Regions from separate parts of the Caloranaerobacter ferrireducens genome, predicted to be linked through region 1. Evidence: riboswitches for the same ligand, from Rfam matches in the RefSeq annotation. Region 1 holds a riboswitch; each other region holds the start of a gene.
What was found. A riboswitch is a leader RNA that binds a small molecule or an ion and turns the genes downstream of it on or off. The one in region 1 is predicted to bind cobalamin.

Region 1 (6,982 bases):
GCCTTAGCAGAAAAAGAAATTGATGCAAACTTCTTTCAACACATACCATATATGAATAGCTTTGCTAAGAAAAACAATATAGATATTGTATCTATAGGAGCAATACACGTTGAACCACTTGGATTATATTCAGAAAAAGTAAAATCAGTGGAAGAATTAAAAGAAGGTGCAGTTATTGCTATACCAAACGATCCTACAAACTGCGGCAGAGCTCTTATACTTCTTGAAAAAAATGGGCTTATAAAACTTAAAGAAAATGCAGGTCTTGAAGCTACAGAAAAAGATATAATTGAAAACCCAAAAAGATTTGTGTTTAAATCCTTAGAAGCAGCTCAACTTCCAAGAGTACTTAAAGATGTTGACGGTGCTGTGATTAATGGAAATTATGCCTTAGAGGCAGGTCTTATACCTACAAAAGATGCTATTTTGCTTGAAGATGGTGATTCTCCTTACGCAAATATTGTAGCTGTTAGAAAAGGAGAAGAAAACAATCCAAAATTAAAGGCACTAATTAAAGCTCTTCAATCAGAAGAAGTTAAGAAATTTATTGAAAAAGAGTATAATGGAGGAGTTATACCAGCATTTTAATACTCTTTGAAATTGTTAACTAATATTAAGGCTAAACATATTAAACCCTCCTCTTAATTTGTTGTTTTAAGAGGAGGGTTTCCTTATTCAAACATATTAAACCCTTCACCTAATACTTCACGTACTGTAGATACTGTAACAAATGCTTTATTATCAATTTTCTTTATATAGCTTTTTAATCTGATAAATTCTTTTTTATTCATAACAGCCATTATAACAGGTCTAGTTTTATTCGTATATGCACCCTCTGCATAATAAATTGTAGCTCCTCTTTCAAGTTCTTTTGTTATAAACCTCTTTATCTTATTAGGAACTGAGCTTATTACTGTAACATTCATTTTAACATTAAGCCCCTCTATTACATTATCTATAATAAATCCGTTCATTATTACTCCTAATAAAGCATATAATCCTAATTTAGTTCCAAAAGTAAGTATAGCTAACAATGTAACTACAAAATCAGCCATTAATAGTGATTTGCCTATATCTATCGAGAAAAATTTGTTTAATATTTTAGCTATAATATCAGTACCACCAGTTGAAGCATTTTGATAAAATATTATTGCCATACCTATTCCCTGGATAAGAATACCATAAAACAAGTTCAATAATATATCATCTGTCAATGGTCCATTTATAGTAAAATATTTTTCGAAAATCCACATAGCTCCTGAAAGTCCAAAACTAGCATATATTGTTTTTGCTCCAAATTGAGTACCAATTAGCAAAAATGCTACAACAAACAGTATTAAATTCATAATAAACATTAAAGCTCCGATAGATACTGAAGGAAATACACTCTTAATTACCATTGCAAGCCCTGTAATCCCACCTACTGCCAAGTCTGCTGGTACAAGAAAAAAACTTAATGCAAAAGCTACAATAATGATTCCTATACTTATTATAATATAATCCTTTAATATATTTCTCATAACATCACCTCTAACCTCAAAGTTATCATATTTTCATTGTCCCTGATTTTAAAAATCTATCATGCCATGATAAAGCTTCACTTAGTATATGTGGAGTGTGTTTATATTTGTTAGATTGTGCTCTTTTAAAATAATCTCTTAACATCGGTTTAAAATCAGGATGTGCACAGTTTTCTATTATAACCTTAGCACGCTCTTTTGGACTCAATCCTCTTAAATCAGCTACTCCCTGCTCTGTAATTATTACCATCACATCATGTTCTGTATGATCATGATGTGAAACCATAGGAACTATTGAAGATATATTTCCGTTTTTAGCAGTAGATGGAGTCGTAAAAATGGAAATATGTGCATTTCTAGTAAAATCACCAGAACCACCTATACCGTTCATCATTCTTGAACCAAATATATTTGTAGAATTAATATTCCCATAAATATCAGCCTCTATAGCCGTATTCATCGCTATTACACCTAATCTTCTTATTATTTCTGGATTGTTGCTTATTTCTTGAGGTCTTAGAATTATTTTATCTTTATATAATTTAATCCTTTCCTTAAATCTTACAAGCCCATCTTTAGAAGGAGTTATAGAAGTACCTGAAGCAAACAACGCCTTTCCTGAATCAAGAAGATCAAGCATCGAATCTTGAATTACTTCTGTATAACAGACTAGATTTTCAAATTTTGATTTTAGAAGCCCAGCTAGAACTGCATTTGCTACGCTTCCAACACCTGATTGTAAAGGTAGTAAATTTTGTGGAAGTCTACCTACTTTCACTTCATGTTCTAGAAAATCTATAAGATATCCTGATATCTTCTCTGAAATATCATCAATTGGAGCTAAAGGTCTGACATTATCAACAATGTCTGTTACTACAATCGCTGCTATTTTATCTAATCCACATGGAATATACACAGTCCCAATTCTTTGATCTACCCTTTCAATAGGTATCGGTTTTCTATTAGGTGGATCATTGAGAATATATATATCAGCCATACCTTCTAAATCAAGAGGTTGACTTGTATTAATCTCAACAATCACTTTTTCAGCCATCTGCACAAATGTAGGTGAACAGCCGATAGATGTAGAAGGTATTATATGCCCTTCCTCTGTTACTGCAACAGCTTCGATTATTGCAATATCTATTTTCCCTAAAAATCCATATTTCGTATATTGAGGTACATGACTTAAATGCATATCTAGAAATTCACAACCACCACTATTAGTATAATCTCGTATGCTTTCATTAGTCTGATATGGTAATCTCTTTGCAATAATTCCAGCTCTAGAAAGCTCACCATCTAATTCATCCCCTACAGAAGCCCCTGTAAACAACCCTATTCTTATCCTTTCACCTGTTTCTTTAACTCTTTTAGCCAATGCTAATGGAACTGCTTTAGGGTAACCAGATGGAGTAAACCCACTTGTACCAATATTCATCCCATCTTTAATTAACATAGCAGCCTCTTCAGCAGACATCACTTTGTTTAATAATTCTTTATTTCTTATTCTGTTATCAAGCATATCCACTCCTCCTTATTAATTCCTTAAAATTGAATTGGTAGTTTATATAATATGATAGTAAAGACAATCATACCTAAAAGTGCAAATGGATAAGTTGCTCCATAGCCAGCAGCTACATCATCACAGTTTGTGGCATCTATAGCAGCACCTAAACCCGGAGTGCTCGTCATACCACCACAAAGTGCTCCTGCTAGAACAATCCAATTTATTTTGAATACATATCTTCCTATAATAAAACCAGCAAATATCGAAAAAAAACCACAAACTAACGCTATTAAGGCTAAATATATACCTGAACCCGTAAGTGATGTTAAAGCAGAATATCCATATCTTAACCCCACTATAGTTAAGAAAAAAGAGAGTGCTAATTCACGTATTACACTCAATACTTTGCTATTCATTCTAAAATTTAAGAAACCTATTTTCCTTATATAGCCAAGCAATAGAGATGATATTAAAACACCACCTGTTGTACCTAAATTAAAATAATTTATTGTATGACCCAAATATATTTTTAAATTTCCAATAAATATACCAAATAAACAAACAAAAACAAATGCTATCAAGTCAAATTGTACTTCTCTGTCTTTAACACATTCTTCTTTAGCCGGATACATTTCTTTAAAAAATTCCTTTTTTTCTTTATTAATATCTATCCCAAAAATTAATGGTATAAATTGCATAGCTAAAATAACAATAAGAACACCTGGTATATAACCAATCGCATAGCCAAATCCAACCATACTTTCTGCTTCCTTGCCATAGATAGAAACAGACTCAAGTGCAGCGGCCAATCCTGGAGAACTTGTCAGAGCTCCTGTATAAACCCCAGAAATAGCAAATAGATTTTGTCCTTTACTTATTAAGGTCATAATATAAGTAACAAACGCTCCTGTAAATGTAATAACAATTCCTAAAATTACAAACTTAAGACCGTATTTTTTCAATACTTTATCTAAATCTTTTGAAGCCAAAAGTCCCACTGCTGCTACAAATAATATAAGAGTAAACAAGAAAAAATCTTTCGAAATTACACCTTGTTCTAATATTTTTTCAGCATATATCGGCATCTGCTCTAAATCTTTATATGGCAAAGCATAATTCCTATATATGAACCATCCTATTATAAGTCCAGTAAATAGTCCTCCCGAACTGCCAAGTTTAAATCTGCCAAAATTAACTTTGCCTAATAATTGTCCAAGAAAAACCGAAACAAACATTAACACAAAAGGATTAGTTATGAACATTGTAACATTTAAGCTCATTTTATCTCTCCTTTATTTTAGCTTTAAATTATAACTGAATGAAAAAACACCTTATTCCCACTTGGGAATAAGGTGTATTATGACAATAATAGTAACTACCCGACTTTAATCACATAAATCGGCCTATACTACACATAATACCTCCCCATCCTCGTGGGTAAAAACGGTATTGTTCCCTATGGCAGGTCTCCTGGCTTCGAATCATTGCACAGTTACTCCCTTCCCATTTCTTCCAAAAGAAACAGTGGCTTTTATATAACTGTGCTCCTCGTTACAGTGGCGGGACCGCGTCGGACTTTCACCGAACTTCCCTTTTAAGCTTATGATATTCCTCATAAGCACCATAGAGCTCCGTATTTTATTTTAATCACATTTTATTAAACTAATTATAAATTGTCAATGAATATATTAAAAAAGAAAAATTTTTTAAATTTTATTAATCAAATATATAATTATGCAAGCCAGTCTGGCGAATCTTTAATATATGGTCTTATACCATATTTTTCGTCATGTTCTTTTAATATCTTTTCAATTACTTCTTTTGATTCTTTTATTCTATCTATTAATTCTAAATCTATACCTTGACTAAACGGACAACTGCTTATGCATATTCCACAATCAGTACCTAAACTTCTCCACATCTTATAACAGTCTTCCTGTTTTATCTGCCATCTTTTTATTCCATCTATCTCTACTGGATCTCCTGAAGGAATTGCTCTACCAGGACATGTCCTTACGCATCTTTTACACACCTTACAAAATTCCTCTAATCCAAAATCTATTCTCTCATCGGGTATTAGTGGTATATCTGTAGTAACTACTCCTAATCTAACTCTTGAACCATACTCTCTCGTTACTATTATTCCTTTTCTTCCTATATCGCCAATCCCTGCATCTCTTGCTACAAGCGGAGCTACAACTAAATAATTACCATCCATATGATTTCTTGCATCATAACCTAATTCCCTAATATAATAAGATAAAAGCATTCCTATTACAGCTGCATCCACATATGCTTTTGATGTTTCTATCACTTCAGATACTTGAGGTGCTCTATTAATCATATTTTTATCCATTTCAACTGCAAAAACTATTCCATAAGGATGTTTAGCTTCTACTTCTTGACCATATACATCTTCTCGTCTACCTCTATGACTATAATAGTGGTATTCTTTCATCTTTGCTATTCCAACTAATTTAGCTCCATAATACTTAGCTAGTCCCTTTATCTTTTTTGTCATATCCTCAGCATTAACTTCAACTTTAACGGAATTAACTGCTCCTTCAACATAATTCATTATATCTCCCAAAAATCTAAAGTTTGCTACCGCAATTGGTGAATTTATTGGATTATAAGTAGCTGTACCTTCTCCACATATTTGAGGTCTATTTCTAATATCATCATCTATTTCCTTTTTATCTTTATTCCTTTTATAATAATCTTCATATTGAGGCGTACCTTTTTTATAGTTCATCCTCGCAAACATTGTATCTCTTTCATCTATCCTTTTCAAAATGAACACTCCATTCATCTACTTAGAATTATATTTCTATATTTTCATCATTTATTATAACATACTTATCTTTTACATAATATTCAAATTAAAATATAAATCAATAAGATTTATTACATAGATTAAAGCATAACTTAGAACGAACCAAGGGATAGATAAAAAGTTAATACTCTCATATAAAATAATCAAAACCAAAAAAAAACAACTAAAAAATAAATTATATAAAATATTTATTTGCAAGATTTTACTGTTCATATTTATTCTATTTAAATGTTTAACTCTTTTAAATAAAAAAATAAGTATTATTATTCCTAAAAATATTATTAACTTATATGAGTTTAATAAATTTGGGATAAATATTATATTATCTAATAATCTACGACGACAAAACAAATCGCGATAAACAGACATTGAAACACTTGAAAGCTGTTCTAACAAAAATCCTATTAAATTTAGAAAAACGTAAACAACTAATATAATATTAATCATTTTTATATATTCTTCCTTTCAAAAAACTCATATCATCAGATAAGAGTTTTAGTTTGTTGACAAAATTATATTTTTCAACTAAGCGTGAAACTCCTATCATCAGATAGGAGTTTTTCAAAAATTAATTTTGCCTTGGATCCCCAAATTCTACTGGATTTGATTCATCCATACTCCATTCATACCATCCACCATCATATACTGAGATATTCTCCCATCCCATTAAATATGCATAGAAAAATGCTTCACTCGCTCTCCATCCAGTTCCACAGAAAAATGCTATCTTCTTATCTGGAGTAATACCCCACTCTTCCCAATTCTTCGCAATTTCATGGTAGTTTCTCATAGTATTATCTATATTTCTATAATCTTGCATATGGTATGGATCTGAACCTGCATGGCCCCAAACAGCTCCAGCAATACGCCCTTTTGGTTTAATATAACTATATCCGCTCGTCTTACCAATATATTCATCCCAACTACGAATACTTACTAACAAAGCATTTTCATCTTTAAGTATTTGCTTTGCCTCTTCAATATCTATTATATATTCAGGATGTGCAGGAACCTCAATTCCAAAATCATCTACTGGTTGTGGCATTCTAACTTCTTTTTCAACTTGATATCCCGCATTAACCCAAGCATTAAAACCACCATCTAATAATCTAACAT
Region 2 (6,982 bases), on a different contig from region 1:
GTTTTTGATAAAAAAGGCAACATTATCGGCAAACATAGAAAAATACATCTGTTTGATATAGATGTTGAAGGGGGAATTAGTTTTAGAGAATCAGATGTATTGAGCAGAGGGGATAGTTTAACTATTGTAGATACGGGATATGGGAAAATAGGTGTGGCAATTTGCTATGATATTAGATTTCCTGAATTGTTTAGATTGATGGCTCTAAAAGGTGTCAAAGTTATAATTGTGCCAGCTGCGTTTAATATGACAACTGGGCCTGCTCATTGGGAATTATTGTTTAGAATGAGGGCATTAGATAATCAGATTTATATGATAGGTACAGCACCAGCTAGAAATGAAAGTGCATCGTATGTATCGTATGGCAATTCAATTATAACTGATCCTTGGGGAGGTATAGTAGGAAAATTAGATGAAAAAGAAGGAATTTTAATTAAGGAAATAGATTTAAAAAGAGTAGAAAAGATTAGAAAACAATTACCTATATTGAAACACTTGAGGAAAGATTTGTATCAGATAAGTTTGCAAAAATAGGGGGCATAATGCTCCTTTTTTTAATACATACCAAATCAAAAAGAACTTAAAAAGTATAACACATTTAATGAAATGTGATATAATATATATATAGAATTATTATAAAGGAGGAGCCTTTGATGGAAGTATACAAGTATATAAAATGGTTTAGAGAAGTAGATAAGAAAGATTTATCTATAGTTGGTGGTAAAGGAGCAAACCTTGGAGAGCTAACTAGAAATGGAATTAATGTTCCACCAGGTTTTTGTGTTACTTCAGATGCATATAATTATTTTATTGAATATTATAGTCTTAAACAAAAAATAGAAGATTTAATAAATGACTTAGATATAGAAGATTCTTCTGAATTATATGAAAGAAGTTCTAAAATAAGAGAATATATAGAAAGCTATGATATACCTGAAAATATTAAAACTGAAATAGTAGATGCATATAATGAGATTATTAAAGAGTTGAATATAAAAGATTTGTATGTTGCCATTCGAAGTTCTGCTACTGCTGAAGATTTACCAGAAGCTTCATTTGCAGGTCAACAGGACACTTATTTAGAAATAAAGGGAATAGAAGAAGTATTAAAGCATATCAAGAAATGTTGGGCTTCACTTTGGACTGCACGTGCTATTTATTATAGAGAAAAGCAAGGTTTTGATCATTTTGAAGTTTCATTAAGTGTAGTTGTGCAAAAAATGGTTAACAGTATAAAATCTGGAGTTTTATTTACTGCAAACCCTGTAACTAATGATATTAATGAGATAATGATAAATGCAAGCTGGGGACTTGGTGAGGCTGTAGTTTCTGGAATAGTTACACCAGATGAATATATTATTGATAAAAATACATTACAGATTAAAGATAAGAATATCGCAGAGAAAAACGTTATGATAGTTAGAAAAGACAATGGGGTTGGTACAGTAGAGATTGGTGTCAAAGACCTTTTAGGTTATGATAAAGCTATTTCACAATGCTTAAATGATGATGAGATAAAATTATTAAGCAAACAAGGAATTTTGATTGAAAAGTTATATAATTCACCACAAGATATAGAATGGGCTATTGATAATGATACTAAAGAATTATATATTTTACAGGCTAGACCAATTACAACTTTAAAGGAGAGTAAAGATATGACTGAGATCAAGACTAATCTGAATGTTTTAGTTAGAGGATTATCTGCATCACCAGGTATAAATAGTGGAAAAGTCATAAAGATAAATGATATTAACGAGATTTCAAGAGTTAAAGAAGGAGATATATTAGTAACTGTAATGACTAATCCAGATATGGTACCGGCAATGAGGAAAGCTGCAGCTGTTGTTACAGATGAAGGTGGAAGAACTTGTCATGCTGCCATTGTATCAAGAGAATTAGGAATCCCATGTATTGTTGGAGCAAAAAAGGCGACAGAAGTACTAGAAGAAGGTATGATAGTTACAGTAGATGCTACAAGAGGAGTTGTTTATGAAGGTAAAGTATTGGGCACAGATGATGAGAATAAAAACAAAAGAACAGAAGGGATTAGTTTAAATGAAGAAATACTGTACAAATTAGCACCTATTACAGGTACTAAAATATATATGAACTTGGGTGAACCATCAATCATAAGTAAGTATAAAAATTTACCTTTTGATGGAATTGGGCTTATGAGAACAGAATTTATTTTTTCAAATCTAGTAGGAGCTCATCCGATGTATTTATTAAAAAATGGGATGGAAGACTATTTCATTGAGAAAATGGCAGAGGGAATAACTTTAGTAGCTCAAGAAGTATATCCAAAACCAATAGTAGTAAGGCTAAGTGATTTTAGAACTAATGAATTTCGTGGGTTAAAAGGTGGAGAAGAAGTAGAACCAATTGAAAACAATCCTATGATTGGTTGGAGAGGTGTTTCAAGATATATATCTCCTGAATACGAGAAAGGCTTTAGATTAGAATGTAAAGCATTAAGAAAAGTTAGAGAAGAATATGGATTAATAAATGTATGGGCTATGCTTCCTTTTGTAAGAACAACATGGGAATTGGAAAAAGTAATGGAAATAATGGCTTCAGAAGGTTTAGAAAGAACAAATAACTTTAAAATTTGGATAATGGCAGAGGTCCCTTCTGTAATATTTGAAGCTGAAGAATTCGCTAAACTTGTTGATGGATTTAGTATAGGAAGTAACGATTTGACACAACTTATATTAGGTGCAGATAGGGATTCAGGAATTTTGAATAGTATGGGATATTTTGATGAAAGAAATCCAGCAGTTAAGAAGGCAATAAAAACATTAATAAAAGCAGCTCATAAATATGGTAAGACTGTATCTATATGCGGTCAAGCTCCTTCACTATATCCTGAATTTGCTGAATTTCTAGTGCAAGAAGGAATTGATAGTATAAGTGTCAATCCAGATGTAGTTGATTATACAAGAAGATTAGTTGCACATGTTGAACAGAAAATTATTTTAAATAAAATTAGAAAGCTATAAAAGTGAGTAAAGTAAACATATTTATGAAAATAAGACTCATGCGAAAAAATTTAGAGAAAACTTTAGATTCAAATTTTCAGAAAATCCTAACGCTCCCAATGAGTCGTCCTGACTCTGGGAAGCTGGCTTAGCGTCCATGCTAAGCCTACGGATTTTCTTTTAATTTTCATCTAGTTTTCTATCTAAATTTTTACAAGCATTCGCTTTTATTTTAATAAATATTTTAGAAAGGTTGTTCGATATTCGAAAAGCGAATAGCGAATGACGAGTAGCCAAATAATTTTATAATCCATAGAAAATTATAAACTTATTAATATTGTAAAAAATTTTAAATATAATTTCCGTTATGGATTTCAACAAAATCTTCCTAAATTTATTTAAAACAAAGATTTTGTTCCATTTTCAATTTTCAACTTTATATTTCCAACACCTAGCACCTAGTACCCAGTACCTAGTACCTATACAATCGCCGCCAATAGCAGTAATTCTTCATTATCGGCGTATATTTTATCAAATTGAGATATAGGAAGTGGATTTTTTCCTTTTCCGACTTCTATTGTATATCCTGGTCTATGATATTCTTTTATAAACCAATCTTTATATCCTGCATAGCTAGCAATACCATAAGCTTCAGCTAATGAATAGCCACTTACTTGAGAAAGTTTTTTTCCTATTTCTAATGCTTCAACTGGGGCTAGATTTTTATAGTTCCAATAGATTATTTCTCCTTGACTGTGATATGCTAAAACGAGCCTGAAATCATGTTTTCTAGTAAAATCTGCAACTGATTTGGATTCTGGTTCGGACTCAGGATAAGGACCTGAATATCTTGTAGGACCAGGACCATAGATTCCATATAAAGGTTCAGCTTTTTTGGACTCTTCCCATGAAGCATCATAATTATGATTTAAGTCTACACCATGTATATTAGCTTGCCATGTTTTAGAAAAATCCATACTTCCATTATTCCATTTAATTAGATCATCGTAATATGGATTATTATTATCTAAGCCGTTCAGTACTAAATCTATTCCATCAGGGTTTACCATAGGAACTATATAAATACTGCTTTTTTCAAATATTTCACGAGTATTATAACCTTTAATAGATTTATTTTCGCTATATGCTTTGCAAAAATTCTCAATAAATTTCATTAGTAGTGGAGTAGTTATCCATTCTAATGAGTGGTGAGCAGCATTATAAAACACTTCATTACTACCTTTACCTAATTTTAAATAATAAAGCTTTCTACCAAGTACACTTCTACCAATGCTACCTGATTGTAGAAAAGGATATCTGGCTAAAAGACCTTTTATATCACCTATTAAAATATCATAGGTGTAATTTATGTTAGTATCAACAATATCAATATTATAAGGAACTACTATTTTTTCACCAATGTTTAAGTTATAAGGTACTAAATTTGGATTAGCTGTAATGATTTTATCGATAGTCGTATCGTATTTTTCAGCAATATCAAATAGTGTATCTCCTTTTTGTATAATATAGTAATCATAACCTAAGATTAATCTTTTAATCTGGTAGTAAGTAGCTTTATCAATTTCTCCTGTGACAGGGAGATTTCTGTCTTTTTGGAAATTCTTTATAGCTATTTTAGTATTAATGTTGAAAATACCATTTATAGGACCAGTATAGTAGCCAGTTTTCTTTAAAGCTGCTTGTATCTTCATTATTTCAGTTCCAGTTGTGCCAAATCTTATTATCTTCATAACCACACCTCTTTTAAATTAAAATTTAGAGTTAAAAAAATAAATGACATACAACTAAGTGGCCTTATTATTAATTTATTGATAAAGAATAGATTTAGTTACTAAAGTTTATTCTAATTTCATTTTTTAAACAATATTTATTAGATGGCATTATCACAAAATAATCACAATTTAAAGAAAATTTAATTGACAAAAAAATCTAATTTAAATATAATGTAATTGGCTGATACAATTCCATAGATTTCAAGGTGTTCCTTTACGGAACTTAAAAGGGAAAGAGGTGAAAATCCTCTGCAGCCCCCGCTACTGTGAGTAGGGATGAAATCTTCCATAACCACTGGGTAACCGGGAAGGGGAAGAGAGTAAGATGAACTACGAGCCAGGAGACCTGCCTTGAAAGTCGTAGACTTATACTTCGGAGGGAAGTATGTAGTTCTTTTCATAGACGCATAGTTACCTCTATGTGTTTTTTTATTTCTTCTCTCAACTACATTTTCCCTTATTTGACTATATATGTAAGGAGCTGGTTTGTTGGCTAAAAAAATTATGCTTCAGGGGACAGGTTCTTCTGTGGGTAAAAGCATTATTACAGCAGCGTTTTGCAGAATTTTTAAAGAAGACGGTTATTCAGTTGCACCTTTCAAATCACAGAATATGTCATTAAATTCTTTTGTAACAAAAGATGGTTTAGAAATGGGTAGAGCTCAAGTTGTACAAGCAGAAGCAGCAAAGATTGAGCCTATTGTTGATATGAATCCTATTTTACTAAAACCAACTAGTCAAATAGGTAGTCAGGTTATAGTTAGAGGTAAAGTTTATAAAAATATGAAAGCAGAAGATTATTACAAAGAAAAACATAAATTGGTGGAAATAATTAAAAAGTCTTTTAATAAGCTTGATAAGTTATTTGAAATAGTAGTTATAGAAGGTGCTGGTAGTCCAGCTGAAATCAATTTAAGAGAAAATGACATTGTAAATATGGGGTTAGCAGAAATGGTTGATTCTCCAGTTATTTTAGTTGGGGATATTGATAAAGGTGGAGTATTTGCTTCAATTTATGGAACAATTATGCTTTTAGAAAAAAAAGAGAGAGATAGAATTAAGGGGTTTATTATAAATAAATTTAGAGGAGATATAAAAATACTTGAACCAGGTATCAAAATGTTAGAAGAAAAGATTGGCAAGCCATGTTTAGGGGTTATACCTTATATGGAGTTATATATAGATGACGAAGATAGTGAAACTTCAAGATTCAAGCAAAAAAATACAGGTGGTATTAATATTGGAGTGGTTAAAACTCCTTATATTTCTAATTTTAGCGATTTTACGCCGTTTGATTTTGAAAAAGATGTAAATGTTAGATATATAGTACAAAAGAAAGACTTTGATGATATTGATATGATTATATTGCCGGGCAGTAAAAATACTATAGCCGATATGAATTACATATTTGAAAAAGGCTTTGATAGAGAAATTTATAAAAAACATAAAAAAGGCATACCAATTATGGGCATATGTGGTGGATATCAAATGCTTGGTTTAGAAATTGTTGACTTTTATTCAGTAGAGTCAATATTAAAAAGAATTAATGGACTATCTTTATTAGAGATAAGGACTACTATGAAGAAAACTAAGTGCACAAAACAGGTTTTTGGAAAAATAATTGCAGATAATTGTTTTTTAGAGCAAAATATTGATTACAAAATAGAAGGTTATGAAATTCATATGGGTGAGACAGAACTTATTGGGGATTCAAAGCCATTTATCAAATTGGATGAAGGAAGATATGACGGGGCAATAAGTGCAGATGGAAAGGTATTTGGAACTTATTTACATGGGATATTTGAAAATGATAATTTTAGAGAAAAACTTGTTAATTGGCTGAAACAAAAGAAAGGTATAGAAGTATCTAATTGCAATATGAGTTATAAGGAGATTAAAGAGAAAGAATATGCTAAATTAGCTGAAATAGTTAGAAAACATGTTGATTTAGATGGTATAAAGAAAATTATGGGGTTGAAATAATGAAAATATATATTCTAATAATAGCAGTTATTTTAGATTACATTATCGGCGATCCGCATAATTGGCCACATCCTATAAAGTATATAGGTAAATTAATAGCAAAATATGAAAAGTTTATTAGAAAAAGCAATATATTATCTAAAAGAAAAGGTGGATTTATTTTAACTTTTGCAACTTTAACAACAGTTCTGGTTATAATTCATTATTTAATAAAATTTGCATATA
Region 3 (6,982 bases), on a different contig from region 1:
GATTTAATTGTATTCATTTCCTTACCTCCCTAATTGAAATCTAGTATTTTTAATTTTTGTGTTTGTTTACTAAATCAACCTTGTTAGTACACCAAAATCATTTTCATACAATATCTCAACTAAACATCCAGGCAATATTTTAAAATGCCACATTTTATCCATATTTAGATTTAACAAATAAGTAATCACAATTCTGATTACTCCTGCATGAGTGATCAAAAGAAAAGTTCCAGTTCTATCTTTTAATTCATCTATAAACTGAGTAACTCTATTATACATATCTATTAAACTCTCGCCATTAGGTATCCTGTATTTGATATTATCATTTGTCCATTTCTCCCATTCTAGATGATGAGTTTCTGATATTTCTCTATAAGATTTCCCTTCAAAAATACCAAAATTCATTTCCTTTAATTTTTCACTAACATAAATTTTTTTACCTATATATTCTGATATAATCTCAGCTGTGACTAAAGCTCTAGATAATGGACTTGAATATAAAACATCAATATTTTCTTTACTTAAAATCTCTAATAGATTGTTAATTTGTTCCTTTCCTCTATCTGTTAACGGAAAATCAGTCCAACCACTATATATCCTTTCTACATTCGCCTGTGTTTCTCCATGCCTCACTAAGATTAATTTCAAAATATCAATCCCCTTAACAAATAAAATAATAATAGTGAAAAAGTCTGAGATAATTCAATAACTGCTCCTATAGTATCTCCTGTCATTCCGCCTATTTTCTTTTTAAAATATATGCCAAGTAATAAAGCATACAAAAATATGAGTATTTCACTGAAAGCTAGCATATAATCAAAAAACATAATCGTTATTATAATTGTAATAAGTATAACGAATATAGCATTTTTGAAATTCGAATATTCAACAAAAGTCTTCCCCATCCCCTTATCTTTTCTAGCATAAGTATTAATAGCACATGAAAGTATTCCACAGCTTCTACCTAAAACAGGTATAATTAATAGTACTTTGAAATCTATGAAATAACTTAATACGATATTAAGTAATATAACAAAAATAATGCCTATAACACCAAAAGTACCTATTCTGCTATCTTTCATTATGTCTAGTATTTTTTCTTTATTGCGATTGCTAAAAATACCATCAAAAGAATCGGCTAAACCGTCAATATGCAATCCTCCAGTAATCCAAATATAAAACATCCAAACAAATAAGACTGTTACAGCTCTATCTATTAAATGGTTAATTTGACTTACAGCCCATAGCAATATACCAATTACCAAACCAACTATTGGTAAATATTTAATACCTTTAATAAAATCTCTTTCGGTAAATTTAAGCTTAACTTTAATCGGCAATCTAGTTAAAAATGTTATCATTAATAAAAAACTCTTCATAACGACCTCACTTAATCTTAATAGGTATTCCTGAAACTGTTAAATAAACGTCTTGTGCGCGTCTTGCTAAATACTGATTTACTCTACCAGCTATGTCTCTAAATATGTTTCCTAGTCTAAAAGTTGGTACAACTCCCATACCAACTTCATTTGTAACTATAATTAATCTTTTATTAGATTTTTCAACTATAAATAACAGTTTTTCAATTTCATCAATAATATTTTTTTCAACTTTTTCAACATCAAACATTGAGCATCTGTCAAAATCTAGTCCACTTTCTAATAACAAATTTGTTATCATAAGTGTTATACAATCAAGTAATATAGTATCTGCTTTAATAAAATCTTTATTATTTATAAGCTCATTAAAATCTCTATATCTTTCAATAGTTACCCATTCTTTAGGTCTAGAATTTTTGTGCTTTTCTATTCTATCAATCATACCTTCATCAAAAGGTATTGCTGTAGCTATATAAACTACATTTTTCCCTAATTCTTTAGCTAATTTTTCTGCTAATGTACTCTTACCACTTCTTGCACCACCAGTTATTAATATAAGATTTTTCAATATTCCACCTTCTTTTGTTAAGACTCTAATGACTAAAAACTTAATGGAACTATATACGGTACTTTATATTCATGAAGTTTTATTAGTTTCACTTCGATACCATAAACGTCTTGAATATTCTCTTTTGTCAATACATTCTCTGGCAAACCAAATGCCTTTATTTTTCCTTTATTCATAAGTAAGATATAGTCGCTATACCTGGCAGCTAAATTTATATCGTGTAATGTTGTAATTATAGTTATTTTTTCTTCACTGTTAAGCCTTTTACATAAATTTAATACATTTATCTGATGTTTTATATCTAGCTGTGAAATTGGTTCATCTAATAAAAGTATTTTTGGTTCTTGTGCCAATGCTCTAGCAATCATAACTCTTTGTCTTTCTCCACCACTTATTTCATGAATACTTTTTTCTCTTAAAACCCATGTTTCAGTATTTTCCATAGCTCTTTTTACAACATTTATATCTTTTTCAGATTCAGGTTTAAACCTTTTTTGATATGGATACCTGCCCATCATAACAATGTCATGAACTGTAAATTCAAAATTCACATTAATGTCCTGATGTACAACAGCCATTGTTTTTGCTAATTCTTTAAAAGCTATTTTATTTAACTCTTTATCATCAACTAGTATTTTCCCATCTAACGGCTTCAATAATTTACACATATTTTTCAGTAAAGTCGTCTTACCTGAACCATTAGGACCTAATATACTAATGAATGCTCCTTGTTTGACAGCTAAACTAATATCCTCTAATACATTCTCAAAACCATAGCTAAAATATATTTTTTTAAGTTCTACAGCATTAGACATAAAGATACTCCCTTATATAAATTTATTACGCTTAGATTTTCTAAGAAGATAAAGAAAGAAAGGTCCGCCAAATATAGATGTAATGATTCCGACTGGTATCTCAATTCCATTTAAAACAGTTCTAGCCAAAGTATCGCAAATCAATAAAAAAATTGCTCCTCCCACAACTGAAATCGGTATAAGTATTCTGTGGTCTGAACCAAATATCAGTCTAAATAAATGAGGTACAATCAATCCAACAAAACCGATAATTCCACTTACCGAAACTGCACAAGCTGCTAAAAAAGATGACAATAATAATATTACCTTCTTTATTAATTCGACATTCACCCCTAAATTTTTTGCACTTTCTTCTCCTATCACTACTGCATTCATTTCTTTAGTCATTGAAGATAAAACTACTACTCCAAAAAATATAGGGATAATAACAATAATTATTTGCTTCCAATTCGCTCCATTAAAGCTCCCCATTGTCCAAGTCACTATTTTCGCAAGTTCTCTATGATTAAATACCATCATTATCGAAATTACCGATGATAATAAAGAGCTTACAACAATTCCTGCTAATAAAATAGAAGTTGTAGATATTTTATTACCTACTTTCGCCAGATTATAAACTATCAATGTAGTTAACAACGCTCCAGCAAAAGCAAATAAAGATGTTAGTCCAAATCCTAAAATTGTATTATTTAGTCCAAAAATTATACCAAAAGTAGCACCAAAGGCTGCCCCCGAAGAAGCACCCATAACATAAGGGTCAGCCATTGGATTTCTAAAAATAGCCTGATAACATGTACCTACAATTGAAAGTACTGCACCAACTAAACTAGCCAGTATTATTCTAGGTAATCTAATATTAATAACTATAAAAATATTCGATTTCTTTACATTACTAATATCAATCTTTTTGCTTAAAAAACTTATTTTACTTAAAATGATTTTGACAACATCTTTTGCAGGTATTTTTACTGTTCCCAAAGTCGTTGCTATTATAGAAATAAATATAAATATTAACAATAATGTAAATATATAAATTTTATAATATTTCTTTTGCTTTAAGTACGTCATCTAAATCACCAAACTAAAAGTCTAAGTCTTTAATTTTTTCTTTATGGAAAGTTTCTATCAGTATTTTAAGTCCTTCATTAATAGCTCTTGGAGCTGCTCTAACAAATATGTCTTCATTTACTACCTTATATTTTTTATTTTTAATTGCTGACAACACTTGATAGTTTTCACCATTAACCATTGTATCGACATTAAACTGTCCACCTATGATAATATCTGGATCATGGTCTATAAGTTTTTCAAGACTATACTTCCAACCTACCACATCATCAGCAACATTCTTACCACCTGCTAGTGAAATAAGCTCTGATATAAAAGTATCTTTACCTGCTGTATACTCTCCCCATTGTCCTGTTCCTACTATATAATATACTTTCGGCTTATCGCTTTCCTTTAAATCTTTCAACTCATATTTAACCCTATCAACCTTTGCCCTTAAACTTGATACTAGTGCTCTCGCTTCATAGTTTTTATTAACTATAGCTCCTAATTTAAGCATATAGTCATATACACCTTCCATATCCTTAGCTGTTGATTTAGCTACAACTTTTATACCAGCTTCATTAAGTTTAGCTATAACCTCATCTTTAAAATGAGTTTCGCCAATAACCAAATCAGGATTTATATCTAATATTAACTCTAAATTTGGTTCATACAGAGTACCAATACTTGGAATATTTTTAACTTCTTCAGGATAATTACAATATTGAGTTCTGCCCTTTATCCTGTCTCCAACACCTAAAGCAAATAGTTTTTCTGTTACTCCTGGAGCCATAGATACTATAGTTTTAGCCTCTTTTTCAACAACATATGTATTGTCACCATCTACGATTGTAATAGGAAATGTTAACTCCTTAAGTTTTTCAGCTTTAACTTTTTTAGCCTCATTATCCCAACCTATCTTATAATTTAAAGTCTCAAGTATAAATCTTAATGGTAAGTATACATCCTTATCATTTTTATATGGTCTAGCATCTAGTGTTAAACATAAATCATTAACCTTAACTTGATTACTTCCTATAATAAACTCAAATACTACATCATCATTCCTAACAACTATTACATTTCCTTTTTCAGTTGTAGTTAATCCAAAGTCTTTTAAGCTTTCTGATGCAACATAAGATCTAGCATTAATAATTTCAATATTAAGGTTTTTGTCCAAACCATCAACACTTATCTTTACGTCTTTAGCTAATGCCAAGCTTGATAATATTAAAACTAAAACAAGTGATAAAACTGTAATTCTTGAAATTTTTTTCATGATACCCCTCCTTATAATTTAAAAATTAAAAAAACCTTATCCAAAAGGATAAGGTTTAACTTAAGCAATATTAAAATAAGTAATCTTAAGTTAAAGCCTATATCCCCGTAGACTTTAAACTTAAATATATAAGCGAAGTATCCTGACTTAGATTCATCACCTATTAACGCCTTCCCAAGAATTAACTCAGTGGCAAATGTTAATAGGCTCCTCATCACAGTGGCGGGACCGTATGGGATTCTCACCAATTTCCTTCTGCTTATATATTGTATTTTATTGTAAAATCTCTTTTATAGCATTAATTAGCTTCACATTATCTTTATGACTTTTAATAGCAACCCTAAAATAAGTATTGTCTAACCCAACAAAATCATCACAAACTCTAATATAGATATTATATTTCATTAATTTTTCTCTCATCTCATATGCATTGCCTTTTTTAACTCTGCATAAAATAAAATTCGCTTGACTATTAAAAAAATCAATACTTTTCATTTTTTTTAGCTCTTTATATAAATAACTTTTTTCAGCTTGCAGCCATTTTTTAGACTCTTTATAAAATGCTTCATCATCTAAAATTGTTGAAACTATCGATAAAGCAAAAGTATTTATTGTCCAAGGCTCTTTGTATTCATTCAATTTATTAATAATATTACTATTAGCTATACCGTATCCAAGCCTTAATCCTGGAATAGCATAAAATTTTGTCATTGACCTAAGAATAAATATAGGAAATTCTTTAACATGATTTACACATGATTCTTCGTCAGTAAAATCTATAAAAGACTCATCAAGCAATAAATATGCTCCAATTTCTTTAATATAACTAATAACAGGTAATAAGTCTTTATATCTAATAAAATGACCAGTTGGATTATTAGGATTGCAAAGTATTAATAAATCAGGCTTTGTTTCTTTCAAATACCCCAACAAAGCATTTGTTTCTAAATTAAAATCATTAGAATATGTTAGTTCATAATTGCAAATAATACTTCCTGTTAAATTAAATGCTCTTAAATACTCATTAAAAGTCGGCTGTATAATAACTACTTTATTAGGACAAAAAGCTCTTGCAAATAGGTATATTAATTCAATTACTCCATTCCCGATTATCACTTGAGAAGTTTCAACATTTAATCTATCGGCTAATACTTTCTTTACGCTTTCTCCATCTATTTCTGGATATCTATTTATTGTATTTATGCTTTCAATGAGCTTTTCTTTTACTTTTTCAGTTATACCTAGGGGATTTATATTAACACTAAAATCTAAAACTTTTTCCTGATTTTCTCCATAATATCCTCCGTGCTTATTCATATAATACTCCTTCCATTCAGTAAACTATAGTTACAGTAATTTTAAAATCGTAACAATAATTACTATTAATAGAACCTCTGCTGCATACATAATTTTTATTACATCTTTTATATTGATAATACTTAGCTCTCTATTTTTATCTCCTATAGTAGGTTTGTACACTTTCTGTCCAAAATAAATATTTGTTCCACCTAGCTGAATATTTAATAGTCCTGCAACCACAGCTTCAGAATACCCACTATTAGGACTTTTATGATTCCTTTTGTCACGTTTTAAAATCATATATCCATTTTTAAAATCGTACCCAATTAAAAGCCCAGAAATAAGCATAAGTAAGCTGCCTACTCTGGCAGGTATGTAATTCACTACATCATCTAATTTTGCAGAAGCGTAACCTATTTCTCTATATAGTTCGTGAATATAACCTACCATTGAATCTAGTGTGTTAATAGTTTTATAAAAATAAGCCATTTCTACAGGTATGCCTAGTGCTAGTCCAAATCCTATAAACATTAATGGTGCAATTACTCCATCTATTGTATTCTCAGCAATAGTTTCAACTGTTGCTCTAATT

Region 2: it holds a riboswitch for cobalamin, as region 1 does, so the genes downstream of both, BFN48_RS05815 (cobyric acid synthase) here and BFN48_RS09615 (aspartate-alanine antiporter-like transporter) in region 1, are expected to answer to the same signal.
Region 3: it holds a riboswitch for cobalamin, as region 1 does, so the genes downstream of both, BFN48_RS05830 (helical backbone metal receptor) here and BFN48_RS09615 (aspartate-alanine antiporter-like transporter) in region 1, are expected to answer to the same signal.

What each region holds. Positions count from the first base shown of each region.
Region 1 is NZ_MDJR01000006.1:99,370-106,351, forward strand. Features, by position in the region: gene BFN48_RS09600 (MetQ/NlpA family ABC transporter substrate-binding protein) at 1-588, shown strand, start outside; gene BFN48_RS09605 (YitT family protein) at 672-1,520, opposite strand; gene BFN48_RS09610 (acetyl-CoA hydrolase/transferase family protein) at 1,546-3,045, opposite strand; gene BFN48_RS09615 (aspartate-alanine antiporter-like transporter) at 3,069-4,310, opposite strand; cobalamin riboswitch at 4,474-4,671, opposite strand; gene BFN48_RS09620 (4Fe-4S dicluster domain-containing protein) at 4,763-5,824, opposite strand; gene BFN48_RS09625 (sulfurtransferase) at 6,435-6,982, opposite strand, start outside.
Region 2 is NZ_MDJR01000002.1:247,227-254,208, forward strand. Features, by position in the region: gene BFN48_RS05800 (carbon-nitrogen hydrolase family protein) at 1-534, shown strand, start outside; gene ppsA (phosphoenolpyruvate synthase) at 654-3,002, shown strand; gene BFN48_RS05810 (M14 family metallopeptidase) at 3,461-4,732, opposite strand; cobalamin riboswitch at 4,962-5,142, shown strand; gene BFN48_RS05815 (cobyric acid synthase) at 5,264-6,757, shown strand; gene cbiB (adenosylcobinamide-phosphate synthase CbiB) at 6,757-6,982, shown strand, end outside.
Region 3 is NZ_MDJR01000002.1:254,396-261,377, reverse strand. Features, by position in the region: gene BFN48_RS05860 (ECF transporter S component) at 1-17, opposite strand, end outside; gene cobC (alpha-ribazole phosphatase) at 70-648, opposite strand; gene cobS (adenosylcobinamide-GDP ribazoletransferase) at 645-1,379, opposite strand; gene cobU (bifunctional adenosylcobinamide kinase/adenosylcobinamide-phosphate guanylyltransferase) at 1,387-1,947, opposite strand; gene BFN48_RS05840 (heme ABC transporter ATP-binding protein) at 1,980-2,762, opposite strand; gene BFN48_RS05835 (FecCD family ABC transporter permease) at 2,775-3,779, opposite strand; gene BFN48_RS05830 (helical backbone metal receptor) at 3,844-5,091, opposite strand; cobalamin riboswitch at 5,207-5,397, opposite strand; gene cobD (threonine-phosphate decarboxylase CobD) at 5,365-6,408, opposite strand; gene cbiB (adenosylcobinamide-phosphate synthase CbiB) at 6,439-6,982, opposite strand, start outside.